DNA from 3 places in the Ancylobacter sp. GW821-FHT10E12 genome. Region 3 is predicted to be linked to each of the others. Evidence: predicted binding sites of a transcription regulator. Region 3 holds the regulator's gene; each other region holds the start of a gene.
What was found. Region 3 encodes LexA, which represses DNA repair genes until DNA is damaged. Its sites were predicted from a motif close to TGTTCNNNNTGTGTTCNG; they were not measured.
Positions count from the first base shown of each region.

Region 1: AC1RU4_RS07740 (ImuA family protein) is a predicted target of LexA. The motif match lies at 4,858-4,875, and genes of this name have one in related genera.
Region 2: AC1RU4_RS05605 (DNA recombination protein RmuC) is a predicted target of LexA. The motif match lies at 4,441-4,458, and genes of this name have one in related genera.

Region 1 is NZ_JBXASN010000004.1:317,957-327,542, reverse strand. It holds gene AC1RU4_RS07750 (error-prone DNA polymerase) at 1-2,550, opposite strand, end outside; gene AC1RU4_RS07745 (Y-family DNA polymerase) at 2,547-4,157, opposite strand; gene AC1RU4_RS07740 (ImuA family protein) at 4,042-4,854, opposite strand; gene AC1RU4_RS07735 (alpha/beta hydrolase) at 5,089-6,501, shown strand; partial or broken gene AC1RU4_RS07730 (DUF924 family protein) at 6,531-6,653, opposite strand; gene AC1RU4_RS07725 (monovalent cation:proton antiporter-2 (CPA2) family protein) at 6,727-8,508, opposite strand; tRNA gene AC1RU4_RS07720 (tRNA-Leu) at 8,737-8,821, opposite strand; gene lipB (lipoyl(octanoyl) transferase LipB) at 8,990-9,586, shown strand, end outside.
Region 2 is NZ_JBXASN010000003.1:300,547-310,132, forward strand. It holds gene AC1RU4_RS05565 (quinone-dependent dihydroorotate dehydrogenase) at 1-29, opposite strand, end outside; gene AC1RU4_RS05570 (DUF952 domain-containing protein) at 26-373, opposite strand; gene AC1RU4_RS05575 (S24 family peptidase) at 528-1,151, shown strand; gene AC1RU4_RS05580 (YMGG-like glycine zipper-containing protein) at 1,248-1,508, opposite strand; gene AC1RU4_RS05585 (peroxiredoxin) at 1,699-2,334, shown strand; gene AC1RU4_RS05590 (GNAT family N-acetyltransferase) at 2,433-2,876, opposite strand; gene fmt (methionyl-tRNA formyltransferase) at 2,876-3,805, opposite strand; gene def (peptide deformylase) at 3,840-4,388, opposite strand; gene AC1RU4_RS05605 (DNA recombination protein RmuC) at 4,489-5,667, shown strand; gene AC1RU4_RS05610 (LysR family transcriptional regulator) at 5,863-6,762, shown strand; gene AC1RU4_RS05615 (DUF1328 domain-containing protein) at 6,995-7,168, shown strand; gene AC1RU4_RS05620 (sigma-70 family RNA polymerase sigma factor) at 7,387-7,941, opposite strand; gene AC1RU4_RS05625 (NepR family anti-sigma factor) at 7,938-8,183, opposite strand; gene AC1RU4_RS05630 (response regulator) at 8,384-9,187, shown strand; gene AC1RU4_RS05635 (HWE histidine kinase domain-containing protein) at 9,198-9,586, shown strand, end outside.
Region 3 is NZ_JBXASN010000024.1:8,765-18,350, reverse strand. It holds gene trpC (indole-3-glycerol phosphate synthase TrpC) at 1-520, shown strand, start outside; gene moaC (cyclic pyranopterin monophosphate synthase MoaC) at 526-1,026, shown strand; gene AC1RU4_RS24180 (molybdopterin molybdotransferase MoeA) at 1,023-2,261, shown strand; gene hpxZ (oxalurate catabolism protein HpxZ) at 2,321-2,719, shown strand; gene AC1RU4_RS24170 (GntR family transcriptional regulator) at 2,838-3,536, shown strand; gene atzF (allophanate hydrolase) at 3,817-5,646, opposite strand; gene lexA (transcriptional repressor LexA) at 5,850-6,569, shown strand; gene AC1RU4_RS24155 (ComEC/Rec2 family competence protein) at 6,838-9,474, opposite strand.

The DNA.
Region 1 (9,586 bases), on a different contig from region 3:
CGCGCTCATGCCATCGATCAGCTTGTGCTGGAATTCGCTGATGGTGCCGACATTGCGGAAGGTGGCCATGGCGCGGCGCAGCTTGTTGGCCTCCACATCGGAGAAATCGGCCGCGACCATGGCGAGTTGCATCGCCTGCTCTTGGAACAGCGGCACGCCCTCGGTGCGCGAGAGCACCTCCTTCAGTTCGTCGGGATCGTGCGGTGGGGCCGGGGAGGGGTAGGTCACGGGCTCCAGCTTGGCGCGCCGGCGCAGGTAGGGATGCACCATGTTGCCCTGGATCGGCCCCGGCCGGACGATCGCCACCTGGATGACGAGGTCGTAGAGCCTCCGCGGCTTGAGGCGGGGCAGCATGTTGATCTGCGCCCGGCTCTCCACCTGGAACACGCCGATGGAATCGCCGCGGCACAGCATGTCGTAGACGTCGTCTTGGTCGGCCGGTACCTCGGCGAGGCCGTAATCGACGTTCTCATGCGCGCGCATCAGGTCGAAAGCCTTGCGGATGCAGGTGAGCATGCCGAGCGCCAGCACGTCGACCTTCATGATGCCGAGCGTGTCGATGTCCTCCTTGTCCCATTCGATGAAGGTGCGGTCCTCCATGGCCGCGTGGCCGATCGGCACGATCTCGTCGAGCCGGCCTCGCGCCAGCACGAAGCCGCCGACATGCTGGGAGAGGTGGCGGGGAAAGCCGAGCAATCGCCGGGCAAGGCCGATGGTGCGGGCGATGGTCGGGTTGGACGGGTCGAGCCCGGCCTCGCGCGCCCGGCCGGCCTCGATCTCGCCGCCCCAACTGCCCCATACCGTGCCGGCGAGCCGGGCGGTGACATCCTCGGTGAGGCCGAGCGCCTTGCCGACATCGCGGAAGGCGCTGCGCTGGCGATAGGAAATGACGGTAGCCGCGATGCCGGCGCGCAGCCGGCCGTAGCGCTTATAGATGTACTGGATCACCTCCTCGCGCCGCTCATGCTCGAAATCGACGTCGATATCGGGCGGCTCCTTGCGCTCCCTGGAGAGGAAGCGGGCGAAGAGCAATTCGTTTTCCGCCGGATTCACCGCGGTGATGCCGAGCACGTAGCAGACGGTGGAATTGGCCGCCGAACCGCGCCCCTGGCACAGGATGCCCCGGCGCTCGGCGAAATCGACGATGTCGCGGATGGTCAGGAAATAGGGGGCGTAGCCGAGCTCGGCGATCAGCTTTAGCTCCTCCCCGAGTTGATGTTCGACCTTTGCCGGAATGCCAGCCGGATAGCGCAGGCCGGCGCGGCGCCAGCTCAGCTCTTCCAGCCAGCCCTGCGGCGTGTGGCCGGGCGGCACCGGCTCCTCCGGGTATTCGTATCTCAGCTCGTCGAGCGAAAAGTCGATCCGCGCCAGGAAGTTGCGGGTTTCCTCCAGAGCCTCCGGCGCCTCGCGGAACAGCCTCGCCATCTCGGCCGGGGATTTCAGGTGCCGCTCGGCATTGGCCTCCAACAGCCGGCCGGCGGTTTCGATGGTAGTGCCGTGGCGGATGCAGGTGAGCACATCCTGCAGGTCGCGCTGGCTCGGGTGGTGGTAGAGCACGTCATTGACCGCCAGCAGCGGCACGCCGGCTGCCTGCGCGCTGGCCTTGAGTCCGGCGAGGCGGCGGCGGTCGTCGCCCCGGCGCGGCATGTCGGCGGCGAGCCACAGAGCGCCCGGCGCCGCTTCGTGCAGGCGCGAAAGCAGGACGTCGAGCCCTTCGGCACGGCGCGGCGGCATGAGGATGAGCGACAGCCCGCCGGCATCGGCGAGGAGGTCGTCCAGCCGCAGCTCGCAGTCGCCTTTGCGCCCGGAGCGCATGTTGCCGGCCGTGAGCAGGCGGCAGAGCCGACCCCAGCCGTCGCGGTTCTGCGCATAGGCAAGGATGTCCGGCGTGCCGTCGGCGAAGACGAGGCGGGCGCCGACCGCCAGCTTGAAGGGCCGGGGAGGCGGCATATCGGGGTCGGCTTCGTCAGCCGGCGGCGGTCCATCGAAGGCGGCTTCGTCCGTTTCGGGCAGGAGGGGAAGGGTCGAGAACGGATCGATGGCGCCGATGCGCCCGATATCCGTGCGGTCGATGCCGCCCGGCTCCGTGGCGCTCTCGTTCCGGTCGGACTGGAGCGACGCCGTCCAGCCTTCCGCATGGCTTCCGCCTTCTGGAGCCCTGCCGTCCTGATCGGCGGAGATGCGATGCTCGGGTGCGCCGTCGTCCTCGGGGCCCCTCTCGCCACGGTTTGCCCCTTCCTCGCCGCCGGTCGTCTCGGCTCTGCCCTCTCCGGCGGCGACGCTTATCTTCCCGCGCTCCGCCTTCCACGCTTCCCGCCAAGCCTCCTCGGCCTCCTTCACCGCCGCGTAGGCACGCACGACGCCGGCAACGGTGTTGCGGTCGGCGATGCCGATGCCGCCATGGCCGAGCGCGAGCGCCTCTTCCACCAGATCCGCCGCGCGGGAAGCCCCGCGCAGGAAGGAGAAGTTCGTGGTGACGGCGAGCTCGGCATAGAAGGGCGCCGGGCGAGCCTCGCTCGTCGTCAGCTTGCTTTTGGACATCTTGCTCATGCGAACAGCCCGTGCAGGAACCAGCGCGGCGTGCCTGCGCCGCGTTCGTAGAGACCCGCGCGGAATAGCCAGAAGCGCCGGCCCTCGCGGTTTTCCACCCGATAATAGTCGCGGGTGCCGGCGCTCTCGATCTCCTCGGCCGCCGACGCAGTCGTGGGGTCGCCGCGCCACCATTCCGGCGCGATGCGTTCTGGCCCCTCGGCGCGCACCACCTCGTGCAGCACGCGCCGCCAGCGGAAGCGCAAAGGCGGACCGTCCGGCACCTCTGCCAGCGCGTCGATCGGCTGCGGCGGCTCGAACAGGGTAAGGGGGCGGGGCAGGTTGTCCTCCGGCGGACCGGATTGGCCCGCGATGGCGTCGACCGCGGGCACCAGCATTCCGGCGCGGGTGGGATCGTGGGTGTCGCGCAGCGCGAAGCGCAGCACGCGCTCGCGCCCGAGCCGCGTGGTCAGCCGGTCGATCAGTGCGGCGACCTCCTCTTCCTCGTTGACGCGTCCGTCGAGGCCGATCTGCGCGGCGGCGAGCGGCTCGGCGCGCAGTACGGCAAGACGGATGAGATCGAAGCCGAAACCGGGGTCGAGTGGATCGGCGAGGGCGTCGAGCCGCTCGCGGAACAGCCGAGCGAGGGCGAGGCCGTCGCGCGACGGGCGGGCGGTCTCCACCCCGAGCCGGCGCACCGCGCCGTCGGTGCGGAAGAACGAGGCCTCGAAGGCGCGTCCGCCCTGGCCGCGGCTCTCAAGCATCCGCCCGACATCCTCGACGAGCAGGGCGAGGGCGCCTTCGATATCGGTGGAGCGGGCGATTGGCTCGGCGAAGCGCCGCTCGGCGAGGCAGTCGGGCAACGGCCGGCGCGGCACGATGCGCGCATCCTCAAGGCCGAGGGTGCGCCGCAGCCGCACTAGCAACTCCTCGCCGAAGCGGGCGGCGAGCGGGGTGCCGGGGCGCTTGGCAAGGGCGCCGATGGTCTTCAGCCCGGCCCGGGACAGTCCGCTCACCGTTGCGGCCGGCAGGCCCAGCGCCGCGATGGGCAGGCCGGCGAGTTGCGCCGCTTCCGTGCCCGGCGCGAGGACGCCGCCGAGCCCGCAGCGGGCGGGAGCACGGGCGGCCTCCGGCGTGCCGGCGACGACGGCGAAGCTGGACAGGCCGTGCGCCTTGAGATGCGTAATGAGGCGGGCGCGCATCACCGCCTCGCCGCCGAACAGATGCGCACAGCCGCTGATGTCCAGCACCAGCCCGTCCGGCGGATCGAGCGCCACCAGCGGGGTCCAGCGGTCGCAATCATCCGCCACCTGCTCCAGGAAGCCGGCGTCGGCGACGGGGTCGTGCTCGACGACGTCAAGGTCGGGAAGGCGAGCCCGCGCATCGGCAAGCGTCAGGCCGGGCTCCAACCCCTGCGCCCGCGCCGCCCGCGACAGCGCGGCGAGCCGCAGCCCGCCCGTCGTCCGCTCGACGAAAACAAGGGGACCCGCGGGGCCCGGTCGCGGCCCCGCCTCAGCCGGCGCGGCGGAAGGGGGTCGGCGCCGCAGCCTCGCCAGCCGCTCGGCCGGCAGGAACGGAAACCACAGCGCGAGGTAGCGGGAAGATGTCGTGGAAGGAACAGGTCTCACGGTCCCACTCCAATTGCCAGGAACCGCCGGCATGGCCGGCACGATGACGCAGCAGCGAGACGAGGAAGCTCGGAGCGCCCGGCGCTTCGCCCGCCAGTGGACGGGACGGTGCCGCCCGCACCTGCCAGCGGGTCGCCGCCGCGCTGGGAGCGGGATAGCCGCCCGGACGCAGCAGCAGTACGGCGAGGCCGGAGCCGCCGGCGCGCAGCGACAGCCGGCGCGTCGCGGTGAGATCGAGCGCCTTCGGCTCTCCCCAGGGCTCCACCAGCACCGCTCCGAGCGCGGCGCAGCGCGCGGCATCGTCCGCCACCCGCAGCGCCGCTTCGCCTCCGTGGGCGCGCACCAGCAGCAGCCGTGCCGGATCGAGCCCCAGTGCGCGCAGGCCTTCAGCGGCGAGATGGCCGGCTTCGTCGTCGACCATGTCCTGCCGGATCCACAGCAGCGGACGCATGGCTCCCGCCGGGCGGGCGGCGGCGGCCCGCATCGCCAGCGCCAGCGCGAAGCCGGCGGCCGCCGCCATGTCGCCGCTCTCGGCCGCGAACACCTCGTGCAGCGCGCCGCAGGCGAGCGGACCGCCGAGCGCGCCATCCGCGCCGGGCGCGCCGAGATCGAAGAAACTGGCGCTGGCAGGCAGATGCTCCGCCTCAAGGCCGGCAAGCATCCCCCGCAGCGCGGAAACACTCGGTGTCGCACGCATTTTTGTTCCTCTTTTGTTCCTTATAAGCGACTCGTTCCGCTCCCGGAGTCAAGAGCGGGCTGCACCGACGCCGTGCGTCGGCTGGGCGTGTCACGTCGCCTGCATGAGGAAAGAGGATGCTCAGTACGAAAATCGATGATAATCGGAAGCGTTATAAAACAAATACATGGCGCCTGGGACATGTCTCCAAGAACATGACGCCGGCACGGATGCGGAAGAGACAGGTGCTGGTACATGCGTGAAACGGCAACGTCCCCCGCGTGCCGCAGTGTACCCAGCCCAGCTGCGACCCGGCCGGGCGCCTGGGTACGGGGCCTGATCGGCCTCGCCTGCGCGCTGATGCTCAGTGCCTGCGCTTCCGGCGAGCTGCCGGGCACCCTGTCGCCCGAGTTGACGCAGGCCGACATGCTCGGTGCGAAGAAGCCGGCGCAGGGTTTCGATGTGCTCTACGTCACCGACCGCACACCGTCGATCGCCCCGAATGGCGGTCTCAGCTACAGCTCAGGCCGCGCGCGCTTCATCAGCTTCGGGTCGGCCGAGCTGGAGCCCGCCACCTCGGCAGGGTCCTCCGCAGGCGACCTCAAGGTCGAGGCGGTGAACGAGATCGGTCAGTTCCCGCCGACACCCTATACCGCCGAGCCGACCCCCAAGGGGCCACGGCGTGCGCCCGGCGCGGTGAGCGCGCATGAGCAGGCGGCGGCCGCCCTGCAGGCAGAGGTGACGCGCCGGCTTGCCACCGTACGGCGCAAGGAATTGGTGATCTTCATCCACGGTTACCACAACAGCTTCGACGACGCGGTGACCTCCACCGGCGACATCTGCCGCACGCTGAGCCACGAGTTCGTCTGCGTCGCGCTGACCTGGCCGGCCGGCGGCACCGGCGGCGCCTTCATGGGCTACAACATGGACCGGGAATCCGGCGAATTCTCCGTGCCGGACATGAAGAAGGCGATCCGTATCCTCGCCGATACCAAGGGCGTCGAGCGGGTGAACATCATCGCCCATAGCCGCGGCACCGATGTGCTGGCCAATGCCGTCCAGCAGCTGGGCATCGAGACCTATGTGAGCAAGTCCTCGCTCTGGCAGCGCTACAAGATCGCCAATCTGGTGCTGTTCGCCCCGGATATCGACCTCGACGTGGCGACCACCAAGATGTTCGGAGTGATCTCCGATCCCGACCTTCCCTTCGGCTCGAAGCCGAGCCCGGACGGGACGTTCCCGTCGCAGGGCCCGGTGCATCTGACGATCTATTCCTCGCCCAACGACAAGGCGCTCGACATATCGGCGCTGCTGTTCGGCAGCAAGGAACGCCTCGGGCAGATGGCGCTCAAGAAGCTGGCCGACGGCAAGATGTCGAGCGTCGCCTGGAGCGGTGCGCAGACCGAGGGCTTCGCCGATTTCATCGTGTTCGACGGCCGGGCCGGGTTCATCGGCCACAGCTATTTCATCTCCGATCCGCTGGTGCGGGCCGACCTCGCGGCCCTCATCCGCGATAGCAAGAGGCCCGGCGAGCCCGGCCGCATGCTGGTCGAGATCCAGCGGCCGTTCTGGCGGATCGGTGACCCGCGCCGGGAGCCGGCGGCTGCCAGCTCGCCGCCCGCCAGCTCTCCGCCTGCAACGGAGGCGCCGCAGGCCGCGATGCAGTGACGGCGGGATAGCCGCGACGTTTGCGCGGCTCAGCCGGCGAAGCCGCCATCTGCCAGGAACGCCGCCGCCTCGGGTATCGTCTCGCGGCCGAGAAGGCGCTTGCGGTGCGGAAATCGTCCGAAGCGGCGGATGACGTCTCGATGGCGCACCGCCGCTCCTCGCCAGCCTCCCGCCAGAAGCCGACCACCGCGGCGATCGCCCTCTGCGCGTCGGCTGATACCACGGTCAGGACGATGCCTTCGGTTGTGCCGCCGGCGTATTGCCGTGGATCAGGTCACGCCCGGCATAGATGCCGCCGGTAATCTCGATGGCGAGCCGGTCGGCATCGCGGCGGCGGGTCTCGGCCATCACCCGGGCGCGCTCCTCCTCGTCGACCTCCATCAGCGCCAGCGTCTTCTCGCCCAGCGCCAGCGCCGATTCGAAGGTTTCGCGGATCTGGAAATCGACCCCGGCCTGGATCAGCTCGATGGCGTGCTCGCGGTCGAAGGCGCGGGCCAGCACCGGCACCAGCGGAAATTCCGACTTGACCAGTTCGGTGATCTTCAGGCTGGCCTCGCGGTCGTTGACCGCGATAACGATCGCCCGCGCATCGTGGGCACCGGCGGCGTGCAGGATGTCGAGCCGCAGGCCGTCGCCATAATGCACCTTGAAGCCGAAATCGCGGGCATTGCGGATGGCGTCGGTATCGGTATCGATGATGGAGATCGAGCAGTTGTGGCCGAGCAGCGGCTGGCTGACGATCTGCCCGAAGCGGCCGAAGCCGATGAGCAGCACGCTCGCCGACAGGCTGTCCACGAGTTCCACCCCCTCCATCGACGGCGCGGGCTTCGGCATCAGCCGGTCATGCAGCATCATGCCGAGCGGGGTGAGCGCCATGGAGACGATGATGATGGCGGTGAGGATGGCGTTGTCCTCGCCACTGATCAGCCCCACCGAGGTCGCTGCCGCATAGAGGACGAAGGCGAATTCGCCTCCCTGGGCCATCAGCACGGAGCGCTCGACCGCCTCGCGATGGCCGGCGCGGAACAGCCGTGCCACCGCATAGATGCCGAGCATTTTCAGGAGCATGTAGGAGACGACGGAGACGACGATCAGGCGCCAGTTGGCGACGATCACCGACAGGTCGAGCGCCATGCCGACGCCGAGGAAGAACAGGCCGAGCAGGATGCCGCGGAACGGTTCGACATCGGCCTCGAGCTGGTGGCGGAAGGTGGATTCCGACAGCAGCACGCCGGCGAGGAAGGCGCCCATCGCCATGGACAGGCCGCCGAGTTGCATGGCGAGCGCCGCGCCGAGCACCACCAGCAGTGCCGCCGCCGTCATCACCTCGCGCGCCTTGGCCTTGCCAAGCACGCGGAACAGCGGATCGAGCAGATAGCGCCCGGCGAGGACGAGCCCGGCGATCGAGGCGAGGCCGATGACGATGCCGGTCAGCCGGTCGCCAAGGGTGGTGTCTTCGCCGCCGGGGGCGAGAAAGGCGACCAGTGCCAGCAGCGGCACGATGGCGAGGTCCTCGAGCAGCAGGATGGCGACGATCCGCCGTCCCTTGGGCAGGCCGAAGGCGCGGCGCTCCTCCAGTACCTGCATGACGATAGCGGTGGAGGTGAGTACGAAGCCGGCGCCGGCAACGAAGCTCGACGCCGCGGGATAGCCGAGCGCCAGGCCGACGCAGGTGAGCAGCGCGGCGCAGGCGCCGACCTGGGCGAGGCCGAGCCCGAAGATTTCCCCGCGCATCGCCCAGAGCCGCGAGGGCTGCATCTCCAGCCCGATGATGAACAGGAACATCACCACGCCGAGCTCGGCGACGTGGAGAATCGACTGCGGATCGCTGAACAGGCCAAGACCGAACGGGCCGATGGCGAGGCCCGCGGCGAGATAACCGAGCACCGACCCGAGCCCGAGCCGCTTGAACAGGGGCACCGCTATCACCGCCGCGCCGAGCAGCACCACGACGGGGATGAGCTGGAAGCCATGGGCGGCGGCGTCGGAAGCAGCTTCGGCGGCCATCAAGTCGTCCCTTTCGCACGTCGCCAGCGTCCTGCCGTCGACCGTTGCGGGGCAACCTAAAGGCGCCGGAGGGCGATCGCAATTATACGTAGCGCCGCCGGGGGGCTCGCGGGTCGGCAAGCGCTGCTGCAATGTTCTTCAGGCAGGAGGGGAGAGGCCGAGCCTCGATCCCTGGGCGCCGGCCGGCAATGTGCCGGCACTCGGCGGGAGAGGATTTTCAAGAAAGAATGGTGCGGTCGAGAGGACTCGAACCTCCACGGTGTTACCCACTGCCACCTCAAGGCAGCGCGTCTACCAATTCCGCCACGACCGCAACCACATGCACCGAAGGGAGCCGAACATGTCGGCTGGCCCCGCAGCGCGGCATCGTCTAACAGATCGACTTCGGCTCCACAAGGGCCGCGCACGCTTATGGACAGCTCCGTTCGATTGGCGGGCCGTCCATGCAGACAGACGTCGATGCCATCACTATCTGTGAGCCATGGAACACACCGCTCCGCTCGCCCGCGACGACCTTGCCGCCGGCATGCTTCCCCAGTCCGGGACACCGCCGGTACGCTGGCGCGTCGCCCCGGCGCCTGTCGCCTATCCCGATGCGCTCGCCGAGATGGATGCCCTCGCCGCGGGGATTGCCGCCGGCACCGCCCCCGAGACGGTATGGCTGCTGGAGCATCCCCCGCTCTACACCGCCGGCACCAGCGCCCGGCCGGACGACCTGGTCGAGCCGGATCGATTCCCGATCTTCCAGACCGGGCGCGGCGGGCAGTTCACCTATCACGGGCCGGGGCAGCGCGTGGCGTATGTCATGCTCGACCTGAAGCGGCGCACGCCCGACGTGCGGCGCTATGTGGCGACGCTCGAGGAGTGGCTGATCCGCACGCTGTGGACCTTCCATGTCCGCGGCGAACGCCGCGAGGACCGGGTCGGTGTCTGGGTACGCCGGCCAAACCGCGCCGGCTCGGGCGAGGACAAGATCGCCGCGCTCGGCATCCGCGTGCGGCGCTGGGTGACGATGCACGGCGTGGCGCTGAACGTCGAGCCGGACCTGTCGCATTTCGGCGGCATCGTGCCCTGCGGC
Region 2 (9,586 bases), on a different contig from region 3:
GGCAAGGCGAGGTCGAGCAGCGCGCTCATTCGAGCTCTCCGAACATGTGCGCGCCGTCGGGGCCGAGCGGCAAGTCGCGGACGAAGGCGACGGCGGCGAGCGGCAGCGGCGCATGGAGATGCGGGAACAGGTCGCCGCCGCGCGAGGGCTCCCAGCGCAGCAGCGCCGGATCGAGCGCCTCGACGCGGACCGCCGCCAGCACGAGGTCGCCCTGGCCGGCGAAGTGCCGCGCCGCGGTCTCGCGCACCTGCGCGGCGGTGGAGAAGTGGATGAAGCCATCCGCCACATCCACCGGAGCGCCGTCGAAGCGGCTCTCCGCCTCGGCGCGCGCCCACAGCGAACGCGGAGAGACCTTGTAGATGAAGCCGGCCATGAGCGCTCCCGCCTCGCGCCCGCGAGGGGGCGCTCCCCGCGGCTGTAACCTCGCGTGACTTCCGTTGCAAGCGGTACTGGACGCCTCGGACATTAGGGTATAATTCCTAATCACAGATTGCATCGATCTCGCCGAATCACGTCTGGATTGCATCATGCTGACCCACGCCCAGATCTGGCGAGCGGTGGACCGGCTCGCCGAGCGTCATGGCCTGACAGCATCGGCGTTGGCCAAGCGCGCGGGGCTCGACGCCACCACCTTCAACCGCTCCAAGCGCGAGGCGCCGGACGGACGGCCGCGCTGGCCCTCGACCGAGAGCATAGCCAAGATCCTCGCCGCCACCGGCGCCAGCCTCGACGATTTCATGCATCTGGTGCAACGCCCGCGCGGCAGCCGGGCTATCCCGCTGATCGGTTTCGCCAAGGCGGGGAACGGCGGCTATTTCGACGACGCCGGCTTTCCGGTCAGCGACGGATGGGAGGAGGTCGTGTTTCCCGACATCGGCGACGAGCATGCCTATGCCCTGGAAATCACCGGCGATTCGATGATGCCGCTCTATCGCGACGGCGACGTCGTCGTCGTCTCGCCGGCAGCGCCGGTGCGGCGCGGCGACCGGGTGATCGTCCGGACGCGCGACGGCGAGGTGCTCGCCAAGGAACTCAAGCGGCGCACCGCCCGGACCGTCGAACTGCGCTCGCTCAATCCCGAGCACCCCGACCGGGTGCTGCGCGAGGACGACATCGCCTGGATCGCGCGGGTGCTGTGGGCAAGCCAATAGGCGGGAAATCGGCGAGCGGGAGATCGGCGGGTCCCGACATGCGAACGGCCCCGCGAGGGGGCCGCCCGGCCTTCGGATGCGCTCGCCGTCTGCAGATCAGCGGCAGGGCACCCTCACGGTCTGGCCATAGGCGTTGCGGGCATAGCAGTCGCCCGGCGACGTCGCCGCGCCGATCACCGCGCCGGTGCCGGCGCCGACCGCCGCACCGACCGCGGCGCCGGTGCCGCCGCCGGCAATGCCGCCGATGATCGCGCCGGTGCCGCCGCCGATCAGCGCCCCGCCCGTGGCGCGGCGCTCGGTGGTGGTACAGGCGGCGAGGCTGAGCGCGACAGCGGAAATCGCAAGAATCTTCAACATGATGTTTTCTCCAGAACACCCGGCAGACAGGACCGAATTCCGATCTCTCTAACCCCGGCACCAGGTTTTGGTTCCCTCCGTAAGATACCATATGACCTTGCGGCGGCCTTGCGGCAGCTTCCCACAAGGTCTATTGTGATTTCTCGTTTATCAACATGATAATCATGTTGTTTTGTCTTGGAGCCTTCCCATGTCCATCCGGCTTGGCGACGTCGTACCCGATTTCGAAGCTCAGACCACCGAGGGACCGATCCGGTTCCATGAATGGCTCGGCGATTCCTGGGGCGTGCTGTTCTCGCACCCGAAGAACTTCACCCCGGTCTGCACCACCGAGCTCGGCCAGGTGGCCCGGCTGAAACCGGAATTCGACCGCCGCAACGTCAAGGTAATCGGCCTGTCGGTCGACCCGCTCGACGCCCATGCCAAATGGTCCGACGACATCGCCGAGACGCAGGGCTACGCGCCGAACTTTCCGCTGATCGCCGACGAGGACCGCAAGGTCTCCGACCTGTACGACATGGTGCACCCGAACGCCTCCGACACCATGACGGTGCGCTCGGTATTCGTCGTCGGGCCGGACAAGAAGCTGAAGCTCTCGCTCACCTATCCGGCCAGCGCCGGGCGCAATTTCGACGAGATCCTGCGGGTGATCGATTCGCTGCAGCTCACCGCCACGCATTCCGTCGCCACCCCGGCGAACTGGAAGAATGGCGACGACGTCATCATCGTCCCGTCGGTGAGCGACGAGGCGGCCAAGGAGAAGTTCCCGCAGGGCTGGAAGACTCTGAAGCCGTATCTGCGCGTCGTCGCCCAGCCGGGGAAGTGACCCGCGCGGGCTCATGCCGCCACGCAAGGGCGGGCGCACCGCGAGGCGCGTCCGGGGAACATGTTCCGCGCAGGATGCGGCGCTCCCGCGCCGCGGCCTCACGCGCCGGTGAGCTTGCGGTACTGGATGAAGCCGGTGCGCTCGGCGACGGCATTGTAGAGCCGCTGCGCCGTGGCGTTGGTCTCGTGCGTCAGCCAATAGACCTTCGGGCCGCCCTTCGCCGCCGCCTCGGCATGGACATGCTCGATCAAGGCGCGGCCGAGACCCTTGCCGCGCAGGCGGCCATCGACGAACAGATCGTTGAGATAGCAATAGTCGCCCACGCTCCAGGTGGAGCGGTGGAAGATCCAGTGGGCGAGGCCGACCGCCCGGCCATCCTCGTCGAAGGCCAGCGCAGCATGCATCGGCTCGGCCGGATCGAGCAGGCGCCGCCAGGTGGTCTCGGTCACCGCCGGGGGCAGCTCCGCCTCATAGAAGGTGAGATAGCCCTGCCACAGCGGCAGCCATACGTCATAGTCGTCCGCCTGCACGCCCCGGATCATCACGTCACCTCGTCGCCAGCTGTCAGCGCATTGCCGCGCAGGAATTCCTCGGCCGGCATGGCCCGGCTGCCGGCCTTCTGCACCTCGACGAGGCGCACCGCGCCCTCGCCGCAGGCGATGGTGAGGCGGTCGTCGAGCACGGTGCCGGGCGCGGCGCTGGACGATGCCTCGACCTCGCCGCGCGTCGAGCGCAGCACCTTCACCCGCACCCCGCCCATGTCGAACCAGGCGCCGGGGAAGGGCGACAGCCCGCGAATGTGGTTGTGCACCTCGGCCCCGGAGCGGCTCCAGTCGATGCGGGTCTCGGCCTTGTCGATCTTGGCGGCATAGGTGACGCCCTCCGCCGGCTGCGGCGTGAAGCCGAGCCCGCCGCGCTGCAGCGCCGCCAGCGCCCGGCCCATCAGGTCGGCGCCGATGATCATCAGCCGGTCGTGCAATTCGCCGGCGGTCATGTCGGCGCCGATCGCCACCCGCTCGACCAGGCCGACCGGGCCGGTGTCCAGCCCCGCCTCCATGCGCATCACCGCGACGCCGCTCTCGCGGTCGCCGGCCATGACGGCGCGCTGGATCGGCGCGGCGCCGCGCCAGCGCGGCAGCAGCGAGGCGTGGAGATTGAGGCAGCCGAGGGAAGGCACGGCAAGGATCGCCGGCGGCAGGATGCGCCCATAGGCGACCACCACCGCGACATCCGCCTCATGCGCGGCGAAGGCGGCCGCCGCCTCATCGCCCTTCAGCGACGCGGGATGCAGCACGGGAATGCCGAACTGCCCGGCGGCGCGGTGCACCGGCGAGGGCACGAGGTCGAGCCCGCGCCGCCCGCCCGCCGCCGGGGCGCGGGTATAGGCGGCAACCACCTCGTGGCCGGCGCCGACGATCTCCGCCAGCGTCGGCACCGCGAAGTCCGGCGTTCCCATGAAGACGATGCGCATGCGCTCTCCCGGCCGGTTGCGCCCGGATGCGGCCTCAGGGCCGGCCGCGATCCTTGGCGGCCTTGGTGAACTTCTTCACCACGCGGTCGCGCTTGAGCTTGGAAATATGGTCGATGAACAGCACGCCGTTGAGATGGTCGATCTCGTGCTGCACGCAGGTGGCGAGAATCCCGTCGGCGTCGATTTCCTGCGTCTCGCCGTTGAGGTCCATGAAGCGCACGCGCACCCGCGCCGGCCGCTCGACATCCTCGTAATATTCCGGGATCGACAGGCAGCCTTCCTGATAGACCGACAATTCCTCGGAGACCGAGATGATTTCGGGATTGATCAGGGCGATCGGATCCTTCTCGCCCTCGTCCTCGCCGTCGCTCTCTTCCTTGGCGCGGCGCTTGCCGACATCGATGGTGACGATGCGCTCGGGCACGCCGACCTGGATGGCGGCGAGGCCGATGCCCGGCGCGTCGTACATGGTCTCGAACATGTCGCCGACGATGTCGCGCACGCGGGCATCCACGCGCACGACCGGATCGGAGACGAGGCGCAGGCGGCTATCGGGAATGATGACGAGCGGGCGGACGGACATGCGCGGGAGATAAGCGACCGCCGCGCGACGGTCAACGGGAGGCACGCGGCGATGTTCTCTTTTCGTTCGCGTAATTGGTAAAATCTGCTAGAAGGGCGGCATGGACCAGCTTCTGTTCGTCGTCGGCAGCCATCCCGTCACGCTCGCGGAAATCGTGGCCGGCTGTGCCGCGCTCGCCTTCCTCCTGCTGCTCGCCGTGCTGGTCGCGGTGTCGCGGCAGGCGCGCCTGCGCGCCGACGAGGCGGAAGAGCAGGCCCGGCGCGCCGACGAGCTGGAGGACCGGCTGATCCACCTCGCCCGCACCCAGTCGGAAACCGCCGGCCGCGTGCAGTCCATGACCGAGATCCTCGCCCAGCGGCAGGGCGAGCTCGCCCGCGCGGTGGCCGAGCGGTTGGACGCCACCTCGCACCGCATGGGCGAGAGCCTCGCCCGCGCCAACGAGGCGACGCACGAGAACCTGATGAAGCTCAACGAGCGGCTCGCCCTGGTCGACCAGGCGCGCGCCAGCCTCGGCGAGCTCTCGGGCCAGGTGATGAGCCTGCGCGAGACGCTGTCCAACAAGCAGGCGCGCGGCGCCTTCGGCGAGGGGAGGCTACAGGCCATCATCGCCGACGCCCTGCCGAGGGACGGCTTCGCCTTCCAGCACACGCTGGCGAACGGTCGCCGCGCCGACTGCGCCATCTTCCTGCCCGGCGACCGGCGCCCGCTGCTGGTCGATTCGAAGTTCCCGCTGGAGGCGATCACCGCCTTCCGCGAAGCGCCGAGCGCGGAGGCGCGCAAGCAGGCCGAGACCCGGCTGAAGCAGGATGTCGGCAAGCACATCACCGACATATCCGAGCGCTATCTGGTGCCGGGCGAGACGCAGGACATCGCCCTGATGTTCGTGCCCTCGGAATCGGTCTATGCTGAGTTGCACGAGCATTTCGACGACACCATCCAGCGCGCCTTCCGCGCGCGGGTGGTGCTGGTCTCGCCCTCGCTGCTGATGCTGGCGGTGCAGGTGGTGCAGGCCATCGCCAAGGATGCCCGCATGCGCGAGCAGGCCGATCTCATCCGCGCCGAATGCGGGGCGCTGGTGGCGGACGTGAAGCGGCTGCGCGAGCGCGTCGGCAACCTCGCCAGGCATTTCGGCCAGGCCGGCGAGGATGTCGCCCAGGCGCTGGTCTCCGCCGACAAGATCGCCCGGCGCGGCGGGCGCATCGAGCAGCTCGAATTCGATGCCGGCGCCGGCGAGCCGGCCGAGCCCGCCACCCCCGACTTGCGCGGCGCGGCGGAATAGCGCCGGCCATCATGGCCGCGCGGAGCATGGCGGGAACGACGCGACGTCATCGCGCGACGAGACCGCGCGCCGCCGGATACACCGCCGCCGGCGGGCCGGGCCACCTGCCGATATCGAGTTTTTCAACTGTCTAATTCGCAAGTGCTATCGATTCTGATAGAGAAGCTTTATCGCTCTCTCGTCGGAAGTACCCGTTTGATCGACCGTTTCGAATTGCTGCTCGCCCTCGCCAAGGAACGCCATTTCGGCCGGGCGGCCGAATCCTGCGGCATCACCCAGCCCACCCTCTCGGCCGGGCTGAAGCAGCTGGAGGAAGCGCTCGGCGTGCGCCTGGTCGAGCGCGGCTCGCGCTTCATCGGCTTCACGCCGGAAGGCGAGCGGGCGCTGGAATGGGCGCGGCGCATCATCGCCGATACCCGCGCCATGCGCCAGGAGATCGCCAGCCTGCGCAAGGGGCTGAGCGGCCATCTGCGGATCGCCGCCATCCCCACCGCCATGCCGATGCTCAGCGAATTGACCACCCCGTTCCACCAGAAGCATGCCGATGTCCGCTTCACGCTGATGTCGGCGACCTCGAACGAGGTGCTGCGGCTCATCGAGAATCTGGAGGCCGATGCCGGCGTCACCTATCTCGACAACGATCCGCTCGGCCGGGTGAAGACGGTGCCGCTCTACAAGGAAACCTATCGTTTCCTCACCTCGGTGAACGCCCCGCTCGGCGACCGCCAGCGGGTGAGCTGGGAGGAGATCGGCCGCGTGCCGCTCTGCCTGCTGACCCCCGACATGCAGAACCGCCGCATCGTCGACCGCCAACTGCGCGAGGCCGGCCATGCCGTCATGCCGATGCTGGAGGCCAATTCCACCATCGCGCTGCTGTCGCATGTGCGCACCGGCCACTGGTCGAGCGTGGTCGCCAAGGCGCTGGCCGACGTCTTCGCCTTCCCGAACTCGATCCGCTCCATCCCCATCGACGAACCGGAGATCGTGCACCAGATCGGCCTCGTCGCGCTCGACCGCGAGCCTATGACGCCGATCGTCGCCGCACTGATCGCCGAGGCGAAGGCCGTCGCGCCGGGGCTGACCATGCGGCTCTAGAGCCGGCATTCCTGGTCGACGAGACCCGGACCCGGCTGCCGCGGAGCCCCTTCCCGGCACGCCGAGCGGAGTGTCGCCAGCACGTCCCGAATCTCGCCGAAGCTCATCGCGCCGCGGCACGACACGGGAACTTAGCCGGCCGTGTACCGTTTAATCGGAAAGGCGGCAGGAAAGCCGCCCGCGCGTCAGCCAGGACCGCCTGCCGGCCGTCCGCAAGTTCGGAGTTTCTGTCATGCTGGGATGGGCCCTCACCTTTCTCGTCATCGCCCTCATCGCCGCCGTGCTCGGTTTCGGCGGCATTGCGGGAACCGCGATCGAGATCGCCAAGATCATCTTCTTCGTCGCCATCATCCTGTTCGTCATCTCGGCGGTGATGGGCATGCTGCGCGGCCGGCGGGCGCCCTGACGCGGCATTCGCCGTTCGGGACCGCAAGGCGCGGCCGGATCCGGCGCGACGCGAAGACGCCTCCGCAACCATGCGGAGGCGTTTTTCGTGAAGAAGCGACGCGATCACGGTCGGTGAACGAGATGTGATCGGGCGAGACATGACAAAGCCCGCCACGCAGCGCGGCATTCCCCGCCCGGCGACATCATCTCAGGTGCAGCAACAGCGTTGAAAAAGCACTAGAGCCGTTCGTTGACGGCAAGGGCCACGCCCACCGGCCGTTCGGGAGCCAGATCCTCGGGCGAATCGATGGCGAGCAGCTCGCCGAGGCGGTTGCGGGCACGATTGACCCGGCTCTTGATGGTGCCCACCGCGCATTGGCAGATTTCGGCGGCTTCCTCGTAGGAGAAGCCCGACGCACCGACCAGCACCAGCGCCTCGCGCTGGTCCGGCGGCAGCCGGTCGAGCGCCATGCGGAAATCCTCGAAGTCGAGATGGCTGTTCTGGTCGGGATTGGTGGTCAGCGTGGCGGCGAAGGCGCCGTCCGGGTCCGGCACCTCGCGGCGGCGCTTGCGGTATTCCGAGCGGAACAGGTTGCGCAGGATGGTGAACAGCCAGGCCGACAGGTTCGTGCCCGGATTGAAGCTGTGAATGTTGGCAAAGGCGCGCAGCAGCGTTTCCTGCACCAGGTCGTCCGCCTTGTCGACGCTTCCGCTCAGCGAGATCGCGAAGGCTCGCAGGTTGGGAATCGCGCCGATGATCTCGTCACGCAGCCCGGGGTCGAATGTGCTCACGAACCGCTCCCTCCCCCCGGCTTGCCGCCGGTGCGGCCCGGCGGTTGGTCGAGCTGCGACAACAGGTCGAGAAAGCGGTTCGGAATCCCCTGTCGAACCACGTCGTCATACATGGCGCGCAGATGCTGACCGATCTTGGCCTGGATGTCGCCATCCAGCGTCGTTCCCAGCGCGCCAAGCGGGCTTGCAGGCAATACGTCGCCCCTCACGCCCCGCCCCTCGTTTTCGTCTTCCGTCGTCATCTTGTCTTTTCCCGACATCGAGCCTCGCAAACCGCTTGGATAGGAGCCTCCGTCGCATCATGCTGCTGATAACGGGCGATGAGCGAACGGGTTCCAGCCTTGATGAAAAATTGGAACCGAATATTTCGCGTACCCGGGAACCTTGCGCCGGCTACTGCGTTGACCACCGCTTTGCCTAACGCATATTCGGGGAGACGCGTGTGAGCACTTCACAAACTGTCGCGCAGCATCTGCCGTTCCTGCGCCGTTACGCCCGCGCGCTCAGCGGAAGCCAGACCGCCGGCGACGCCTATGTGACGGCCCTTCTCGAAACCCTCATCGCCGAACCGTCGATTCTCGACAATCCCGCCGGCCCACGCATCGCGCTCTATCAGCTCCTCACGCGGCTCTGGAACTCGGTGACGCTGAACGGGCGGGCCGAGCCCGGACCGCCGCCGATGCGGGGCGAGCAGCGGCTCGGCCACATCACTCCTCCGGTCCGGCAGGCGTTCCTGCTGGTCTCGCTCGAAGGCTTCACCGAAGAGGAAGCCTCCGCGGTTCTCGACATCGACGTCGCCACCCTGCGCAATCTCGTCGAGGAAGCCGGCCGCGAGCTGGCGGCGGAAATCGCCACCGAGGTCCTCATCATCGAAGACGAGCCCTTCATCGCGCTCGACCTCGAGGGTCTCGTCGAAAGCCTCGGCCATCGCGTCACCGGCATCGCCCGCACCCATTCGGAAGCGGTCAGCCTTGCCCGGCGCAAGCCGCCGGGGCTCATCCTCGCCGATATCCAGCTCGCGGACGGCAGCTCCGGCCTCGAGGCAGTGAACGAGCTGATCGAGAGCGTCGAGGTTCCGGTGATCTTCATCACCGCCTATCCCGAGCGCTTCCTCACCGGCATCCGCCCGGAACCGGCCTTCCTCATCGCCAAGCCGTTCCAGCCATCCATGGTCGCCGCCGTCATCAGCCAAGCCCTGTTCTTCGAACGCAAGGCGCGTCCACGCGAGCAGCGTGCCACCGCCTGAGCCTTGAGGCATGCCGCTCATCGAGCTCAATCTCATTGACGACACGGCGCGCGTCGTCAGCGTCGTGTCGTCCTTTGCCATCACGCTCGGCCTGGTGCGCCTGCTGTATTTGCGCCGCGACCTGTCGCTGCGCATGCGCACGCTGATCTTCCTGCTCGCCTCGTTGCTCATCACCATCGGCATGCTGTCGCTGGCCGCGGCGATGGATACCGGCACCGTGGTGCCGTGGGTGCAGTCGACCATCCGCATCGGCCTCGCCGCGCTCAATTTCATCGGGGCGGTGGCATTGTGGACCAATCTCGGCGCCCTCGTCGACATGCCCTCGCCGGTACATGTGGCGAGCGAGCAGCGGCGGCTGGCACTGGAGCTGGCCACCGCGCTGCAGCGCTACGAAATGGC
Region 3 (9,586 bases):
CTTCCAGGGCGCGCCGGAATTCCTCACCGCCGCACGGGCCGCCTGCTCGCTGCCCGTGCTGCGCAAGGATTTCCTCTACGACACCTACCAGGTGATGGAGGCGCGCGCCTGGAGCGCCGACTGCATCCTCGTGATCATGGCCTCGGTGGACGATGCCTGCGCCCGCGACCTCGTCGACGCCGCGCACGGCCTCGGCATGGACGCGCTGGTGGAGGTGCATGACGAGGCCGAGCTCGACCGCGCGCTCGCGCTGCCGGCGCGGCTCATCGGCATCAACAACCGCAACCTGCGCACGTTCGAGGTCACGCTCGCCACGTCCGAGCGGCTGGCGCCGCGCGTGCCGGCCGACCGCATCATCGTCGGCGAGAGCGGCATCTTCGCGCCGACGGACATCGCCCGGCTGGCGGCGGCCGATGTCCGCGCCATCCTCGTCGGCGAGAGCCTGATGCGGCAGGCGGACGTGACGGCGGCGACGCGCGCGCTGCTCGCCGGCCCCGTGCTCGCCCGCGCGGCGGGATGAGCCGCATGGGCGCCCCCCACGACCCGCCCGCGCTCTCCCATCTCGACGCCAGCGGCGCCGCCAACATGGTCGACGTCGCCGACAAGGCGGTGACCGACCGCATCGCGGTGGCCGAGGGCAGCGTGGTGATGCTCCCCGAGACGCTGGCGCTGATCGAGGCCGGCAATGCCAGGAAGGGCGACGTGATCGGCACCGCCCGCCTCGCCGGCATCATGGCCGCCAAGCGCACCCATGAGCTGATCCCGCTCTGCCACGCGCTGCTGCTGTCCAAGGTGGCGGTCGAGATCGAGGCGGACGCGGCGCTGCCGGGCCTCCGGGTGCGGGCGAGCGTGCGCACCGCCGGACAGACCGGGGTGGAAATGGAAGCGCTGACAGCGGTTTCCGTCGCTTGCCTCACCATCTACGACATGGCCAAGGCGGTCGACCGCGGCATGCGGATCGAAGGAATCCGGCTGCTGGAGAAGGCCGGCGGCCGCTCCGGCCGCTGGCAGGCGGACGCCTCGTGAGCCCGCTGCTGCCGGTCGAGGCGGCGCTGGAGCGCCTGCTGGCGCAGGGTGCGCCGCTGCCGAGCGAGACGGTGGCGCTCGAGGCCGCGCTCGGCCGCGTGCTCGCCGCGCCGGTGGTGGCGCGACGCACCACGCCGGCGCGCGACGTCTCGGCGATGGACGGCTACGCGGTGCGGGCCGCCGACGCGACGATCGGCGCGGTGCTGGCGGTGATCGGCGAATCGGCGGCCGGCCGGCCTTATCCCGGCACGGTGCGGCCCGGCGAGGCGGTGCGGCTGTTCACCGGCGCGGTGGTGCCGGAGGGCGCCGATGCCGTGGTGATCCAGGAGGACACCGCGCGCGCGGGCGACCGCGTCGAGATCCGCGAGGCGGCGAGCGTCGGCCGCCACATCCGCAAGGCGGGCGGGGATTTCCGCGCCGGCGAGACGGTGCTGGAAGCCGGACATCGGCTGCGCGCGCGCGACCTCGCCTTTGTCGCCGCCTGCGACTGCGCGAGCGTGAGCGTGCATCGCCGGCCGCGCGTGGGGCTGCTGTCGACCGGCGACGAGCTGGTGCGCCCCGGCCAATGGGCCCAGGGCCTGGGCGCGCAGGACCATCAGGTGATCCTGTCGAACATCTACGCCGTCGGCGGCCTCGCCCGCCTGGCCGGCGCCGAGGTGGTCGATCTCGGCATATTGCCGGACCGGATGGACGAGACCCGCGCGGGCATCCGCGCCGCGCTCGATTCCGGCCTCGACGTGCTGGTGACCACGGGGGGCGCCTCGGTGGGCGACCACGACCTCGTCGCGCCGGCGCTGACCGCCGAAGGCGCGAGCCTCGCCGTGCACAAGATCGCGCTGCGTCCCGGCAAGCCGCTGATGTTCGGCCGCTTCCCCGAGCCGCGCGCGACCCACGTGCTGGGCCTGCCGGGCAACCCGGTCTCGGCCTATGTCTGCGGCCTCATCTTTCTGCGCCCGTTGCTGCGGCTTCTGCAGGGCGAGGCCGGAATCGGCGGGCTTGGTCTCGTGCCGGCCGAGCTCGGCGCCGACGTGAAGGCCAACGACCACCGCATGGATTTCATGCGGGCGCAGATCGTCGGGCGCGGGCCGCGCGGGCCGGTCGTGCGGCCGATGCCGGTGCAGGATTCCTCGATGCTCGGCCTGTTGTCCCGCGCGGACGCGCTGCTGGTGCGCCGGCCGAACGCCCCGGCCGCAAAGTCCGGCGCGGATTGCGAAATTCTGCCGCTGGAGGATTGACCCCGCGCCCGGCAGCCTATGTGCTGGCGTCCGGGCGAGGTGCGGGAGTTTTCGCGGCGATGGACATCAATATCCCGGAGGTTCTGGCCGAGGTCGAGGCGGCGTTCGCCCGCTATGAGCACGCGCTGGTGACCAACGACGTCGCCGCGCTGGACGACCTGTTCTGGGACGATGCGCGCACCATCCGCTATGGCGGCGGCGAGAATCTCTACGGCATCGACGCCATCCGCGCCTTCCGGGCCGCCCGCTCGGCCGTGGGGCTGGAGCGCACGCTCGACCGCACCGTCATCACCACCTATGGAAGCGACATGGCGACCGCGGCGACGCTGTTCCGCCGCGCCGCCGTCCCCGGCAAGGTCGGCCGGCAGATGCAGACCTGGATGCGCACCGACGGGGGGTGGAAAGTCGTCGCCGCCCATGTCAGCCTGATCGCCGATTCCGAGCCGAGCCCGCGCTGAACCCATGATGCCCGCGCAGAACCCATGACCCCCCGCGCAGAACCCATGACCCGACCCCTCGCCGATCCCGCCGCGCTTCTGTCCGCCTCCCTGCCGGCCGCCGGCCGGCAGGACTGACATGTCGCTCCCCGACAGCCCCGCCGCCCTCGCCGGCCCTGCCGGCATGCCCCGGCTCGGGCGCAAGACCCGCGCCGAGGACATACGCGAGCAGGTCGCCGACGAGATCACCCGCGGCCTGCTGCCGCCGGGCACCATGCTCGACGAATCGGCGCTCGCCGCGCGGTTCCGCGTTTCCCGCACCCCGGTGCGCGAGGCGATCCGCGAGCTGGCCGCCTCCGGCCTCATCGACACCCGCCCGCATCGTGGCGCCGTGGTGGCCCGCCCCAGCTTCGAGCGGCTGCAGAACATGTTCGAGGTGATGGCCGAGCTGGAGGCGCTATGCGCCGGCCTGTGCGCGCAGAACATCACCCCGGCCGAGCGGCGCTCGCTGGAGGCCCTGCATGCCGACATGGGCGAGATGATGCGCGCCGGCGACTTTTCCGCCTATCGCGAGGCCAACGAGCTGTTCCACACCTCGATCTATGCCGGCGGGCACAACGACTATCTGGTGGAGCTGACGCTGGCGACGCGGCGGCGGCTGTCGCCGTTCCGCCGCGCGCAGTTCCGCGCGCTCGGGCGCCTCGCGCTGTCGCACCACGAGCATGACCGCGTCACCACCGCCATCCTGCGCGGCGACCGCGACGGCGCGGCGAGCGCCATGCGCGACCATATCGAGATCGTTCACAACGCATATGAGAAATATGCGCAAATGATCTGAAATATAACGGCTTTTATATTTTGAACCACCGGTGAGCCGCGGCCTGGCTTCGTCATCCCGGACGGTCCGCAGGACCGATCCGGGATCGCGCGGCAATCGGTGAGCGATCCCGGCTCTCCGCTGCGCTGCGGCCGGAATGACGGAACGAACGGCGCGCGGCATGTGGTGAACGGCGCGCGGCATGCGATGTCGGGGCGGCCGATATGCCGATGTCGCGCTACCCTTCACCCCGTCCCCCGGCGCGGAGGGAAGGCGTCGGCCCGCTCGGTCTGGCGAACGCCTACTCCGCCGCCGGAATGCCCGCCGCCTGCCGCTGGCGCTGCTCGTCGGCGAGGAAGGCCCGCCAGCCGCCGAAGCCGGTAATGTCGCGGGCGCCGCGCGCGGCGATGCCTTCCAGGACGAACCCCTTCACCCGGCTGCCATCCTCCAGCCCCACCGTGGCGATGCCGAGCGGGGCGGGAATGGCGTCGACGAAGCGAGCGAAGGCCTCGGCCGGCAGCGCCCAGATCTCGCATTCCACCGGCCCGCCGCTGCCCGGCTCGACGCGCAGGAGGCCCGGCCGGCGCACCCGCCCCTCCGGCAGCGCGTAGAGGCGGTAATCGGCACTGGTGCGCGCGCGGCGCAGGAACACCCCGCCGGCTTCCAGCAACTCGCCGTTGAGCGGCAGGCCGGAGAGATGCGCGCCGAACAGCGCGATCTCGTGGAAGCCCGCCCCGGCGCGCGGCGCGGCGGGCGGCATCTGCGGCAGCGGCCGGCCGGTGGCGCCCATCGGCAGGTCGGTGGCGGCATGGAAGGCGGCGGCGATGGCGGCGAGATGCGCGTCGCGCCCGGCGGCTCCGAGCAGCGTCACGCCCACCGGCGCGCCGTCCGGCCGCATGCCGGAAGGGACCGAGATGCCGCACATGTCGAGCAGGTTGACGAAATTGGTGTAGACGCCGAGATGGCTGTTGAGCCGCACCGGATCGGCCAGCATTTCCGCCACCGTATAGACGGTCGGCATGGTCGGCACCATCAGCGCGTCGCAGCCCTTGAGGCTCGCCTTCGCCTTCACCGCCAGCTCGACGCGGCGATAATGGGCGCGGAAGGCGTCGACGGCGGTGCGGCGCCGACCCTCCTCGATGATGGAGCGCACCACCTCGTTGAAGCTGTCCGGCCGGGCTTCGAGGAACGGCCCGACGGCGGCGTAGCGCTCGGCGACCCAGGGGCCGTCATAGAGCAGCTTCGCCGTCTCGTAGAACGGCTCCATGGCGATCTCGACGATCTGCGCCCCGAGCGAGGCCAGGCGGGCGATGGCCTGGGTGAAGGCGGCATCCGCCTGCCGGTCGCCGAAGAACACCCGGTCGTCCGGCCGCGGCACGGCGATGCGCGGCGCGGCGGGAATGGCGCCGGGCGTGCCGAGCGGCAGCGGGCGGGAGAACGGATCAGCCTCGTCCTCGCCGGCCATGACGCGCAGCGCCGCGAAGGCGTCGTCGACGGTGAGCGCGAACACCGAGATGCAGTCGAGCGTGCGGCACGCCGGCACCAGCCCGGCGGTGGAGACCAGGCCGAGGCTGGGCTTGATGCCGACGATGTTGTTCAGCCCGGCCGGGATGCGGCCCGAGCCGGCGGTGTCGGTGCCGAGCGCGAAGGGCACCAGCCCCGCCGCCACCGCGACGCCGGAGCCCGAGCTCGACCCGCCCGGCACCAGGTCCGGCCGCACCGCGTTGCGCGGCGTGCCATAGGGCGAGCGGGTGCCGTTCAGCCCGGTGGCGAACTGGTCGAGATTGGTCTTGCCGATGACGACGGCTCCGGCACGGCGCAGCCGGGCGACGGCGGTGGCGTCGCGGGCGGCGACATAGGCGAAGTCCGGGCAGGCGCAGCTGGTCGGCAGGCCGGCGACGTCGATATTGTCCTTCACCGCGAAGGGAATGCCGTAGAGCGGCAGGCTCGCCGGGTCGCGCCCCTCCAGCGCCGCCACCTGCTCGGCAAGCTGGTCGGCGCTCATCAGGGCGGTGAAGATGGAGGGGTCGGCATGCCGTTCGATCCGCTCCAGGCAGGCCGCGACCGTGCGGGAAGGGGTCGAGCGGCCGGATCGATGCGCGTGGAGGATTTCGGCAAGGCTGACGGTCAACACGACGACTCCCGGCTGAGCGAAGGGAAGAAAATGCATGTCACTTAGGCAAGATGGATGCCATTGCATACACTAGCCAGAAGCCGCTTTGGCGTCGACCGCTTAGCGGTTTATTTACGCATTGTGGAACACAAAAAGAACGGATAGTGTTTGTTCGTGATTTGTTTCATTTTCGACCCGCACCGGGGGACGGACTTCCGCCAATGCTCACCCGCAAGCAACACGAACTGCTCCGCTTCATCCATGAACGCCTGAAGGAGACCGGCGTCCCGCCCTCCTTCGAGGAAATGAAGGATGCGCTGGACCTGAGGTCGAAATCCGGCATCCACCGGCTGATCACCGCGCTGGAGGAGCGCGGCTTCATCCGCCGCCTGCCGAACCGGGCGCGGGCGCTGGAAGTGATCCGCCTGCCCGAATCCGTGCAGAGCCCCGCCGCCGCCGCCAAGCCGGCGCGGAACTTCGCGCCCAGCGTGATCGAGGGCAGCCTCGGGCGCTCCCGCCCCGCCCCGCCGCCGGCCGAGGACGATGACGACGTGAGGCGCCCGGTCGCGGTGCCGCTCATGGGCCGCATCGCCGCCGGCTCGCCGATCTCCGCCATCCAGTCGCGCAGCCAGACCATTTCCATGCCGGCGGAAATGCTGGGCGGCGGCGAGCATTTCGCGCTCGAGGTCCGCGGCGATTCGATGATCGAGGCCGGCATTCTCGACGGCGACCTGGCGCTGATCCGCCGCGCCGACAGTGCCGAGACCGGCGACATCGTCGTAGCGCTGATCGACGACGAGGAGGCGACGCTGAAGCGCCTGCGCCGCAAGGGCGCCTCCATCGCGCTGGAAGCCGCCAACCCCGCCTATGAGACCCGCATCTTCGGACCGGACCGCGTGCGCATCCAGGGACGTCTCGTCGGCCTGTTCCGGCGGTATTGAGCGGGACGATGATTCGGCGCGCCGTTCGGGGCGGCAGATTGCCGTTCAGGGCCGGGGTTTCCCGAGCCAGGGCTTTTCGAGACGCGTGCCCCCGTAGGGGCGTATGCGGCGTCGACGGCCGCCGGGATGGTCGCGCGGGGTTCGTCGCGGAAGGTATGGCGTCTGCCGGCCGGCAGACGCGCCGACCCGCTATTCTCAAGGCTGGCCGGCGTGCCGCCGCTATCCGCTGCGGTCCGGCCGATGGGACCGGATCACGGACCGGGGAGCATCACGGCACGTCGTCTGCCTCCGGCGCGGTTCCCGCGGCCGTGCCGCCGCCCTCTTCCGCCACTGTGCCGGCGAAGGGCGTGACAGAGGATTGGGCGGAGGCGGCGGACGCAGGCATGCGGCCGGGGAGCCGCGAGGTGCCGGCCGCTTCACCCGATGCTGTCGCCGATGGCGCAGCCAGTGCCTTCGCCGCTCGCTTGTCCGCGACGGCGGCGGGTAGCCAGGGTCGCGTTCCCGCTGCCGGGCGGGCCTCGATCCGGCGCCAGGACCCGTCCGGCTCGGCGATGAAGGCCGATCCCGCGCCCTCCCCCGTCGGTCCGATTTGCACCACCTGCGCCGCGCAATCGGCCGGGGCGGTGAAGCGGGTGACGATCAGCGCCGCCCGCCGGCAATCGTCGGTCAATGCGGCGCGGTCGAGCGGATAGGCGACCAGCCGGCCATCGCGGGCCGGCAGCGTGCAGCCGACCGGATCGCAACGCGCCGCCGCCGGCAATGTCGCGCGAGGTTCGGCTGCCGTAACCGCAGTCGGCCCCTCCGTTGCCACAACAACGCCACCGTCCGCAGACGACATCGATGCTCCGGGCACCGGACCGGCACCGGCGATCCGATCGCCCGCCAAGGCACCCGGCACCGCCGTTGGAGGTGCGCCCATCGCCACCTTGCCGGTCATCGCCGATTTCGGTGCCCCGGCTCCGGAAGTGGCGTCGACGGCTCGATTTCCCGGTGCGACCGTCGCGGCCGGCCGGCCCGTCCCTGCGGACGTGTCGCCGGGTGCCGCCGCATCCTCGGCGCCGCGCAGGCCCTCCGCCGACAGCCATTGCTGCACGGCGAAGCGATCGGTGAGGCCGCGCGGCCGGTCGCCCATGAACGCCAGTCGCCCGTCCGGCCCGCGCACCGCCACCGTCCTTGCCTGCGCGTCCACCAGCACGTCGGCGGGCCGCGCCGTCAGCATCGGCACGGCCGCCGCCGCGGCAAGCACCACCGCGGCAAGGGCGAGGCGCGTGCGCAGCAGGCAGGCAGCGACGAGCGCGAGGCTGATCAGGACGAGGCTGGCGAGCGGCATGGCCCGCACGCCGCCATCGGCGCCCGGCAGCGCCGCCACCGCGCGGGCGACGGCGTCCATCGCCTCGATGCCCCATCCCATCAGCCGCCAGGCCGGCCCGTCCCAGCCGAACGGCATCAGCAGCGTGCCGATCAGCCCGGCGGGCATGATGGCGAAGCTGACCAGCGGCGTCGCCGCCATGTTGGCGATGAGGCTTAGCGGCGCCAGGCGCTGGAAATGGAAGGCGGCGAACGGCGCCGTCGCCAGCCCGGCGGCCAGCGAAGTGAGCGCGAGGGCCAATGCCCAGCGCACCGGCGTGGCGGCGTACCACGGCGCGCGGCTGACGGCGGCGCCGACGAGAAAGCGTCCGCCGCGCTCATAGGCGACCACCAGCGCCAGCGTGGCGGCGAAGGACATCTGCGCGCCGGGATCGAGGATCGCCCAGGGCGTCAAGGCGAGCACGAGCAGCGCCGCCAGCGCCAGCGTGTGCAGGGTGAGCGCCGGGCGGCCGACCATCACGCCGGCGAGCACCAAGAGCGTCATCACATAGGAGCGCTGCGTCGCCACCTCGGCGCCGGAGAGCAGCAGGTAATAGCTGGCCGCCGCCAGCGCCGGCACCGCCGCCCAGGCCTTGATCGGCCGGTGCAGGGCGAGGCCCGGCCACAGCGCCAGCAGCGCGCGGGCGAGAAAGAACACCGTCGTCGCCACCAGTGCCATGTGCAGGCCGGAAATCGACAGGATGTGCGACAGGCCGGAGACGCGCATCGCCTCCTCCAGCGGCTCCGGCACCTCGCCGCGCAGGCCGGTGACCAGCGCGATCGCCACGCCGCCCGCCTCGCCCGGCAGCACCGCGCGGATGCGCGCCGCCATCGCCTGCCGGCTCGCCTCCAGCGCCGCGGCAAAGCGCAGGCCGAGACCCGGCGGTTCGGGCGACGGGGTATCCCTCACCTTGCCGACCGCATAGCCGGTGGCGCCGATGCCCTCGAACCAGGCGGCGCGGCCGAAATCGAAGCCGCCGGGATAGGCCGGGCCGGGCGGCGGCGCCAGGTCGGCGCGCACCGCGACATGGGCGCCGACCGGCGGCGGGCGCGCCGAGGACAGCGCGATGCGCACCCGCTCGGGTGGCATGGCCGGCGGCCGGTCGAAGGAGGTCACCTTCAGCACGATGCGGCTGCCGCGCGGGCGCAATTCGGCCTGCTCGACCGTGCCGCTCACCGTCACCCCGGAGAGCGGGGCGGCCAGCACCGGATGGGAAATGCGCTGCACCTGCAGGCTGGCGGCGCTGAAGCCGCCGGCCACCGTCGCGGCGAGCGCGAAGGCGTGGAAGGCGACCGGCCGCGCCCGCGCCGCCACGGCGAGGCCGAGCAGCAGCACCAGCGCTACCGGGCCGGCCGTGACGGAAGGCTCGAACGCCGCGCCGAGATAGAGCGCGATGCCGACGGCAAAGCCGACGGGCAGGAACAGCGGGCCGCGCCGGTCATCCACCTCGCGGGCCAGCAGAGCGCCGAGCGTGGCGACGAGGCCCGGCCATGCCCGCGGCGGCGCGCCGCCGGCGAGCGCGCGCGGGCCGGCGGCGGCGCCGGGTGATCCCAGCACCCGCGCTTGCGCTCCCGCCCCTCGCCGGCGCCCCGCTGCCACCCCTCGCCCCTCATCCGCCGGCGGACCATGCCGCGCGGCGTCTTTTCCCCACTCGCGCTCCTATGGTACA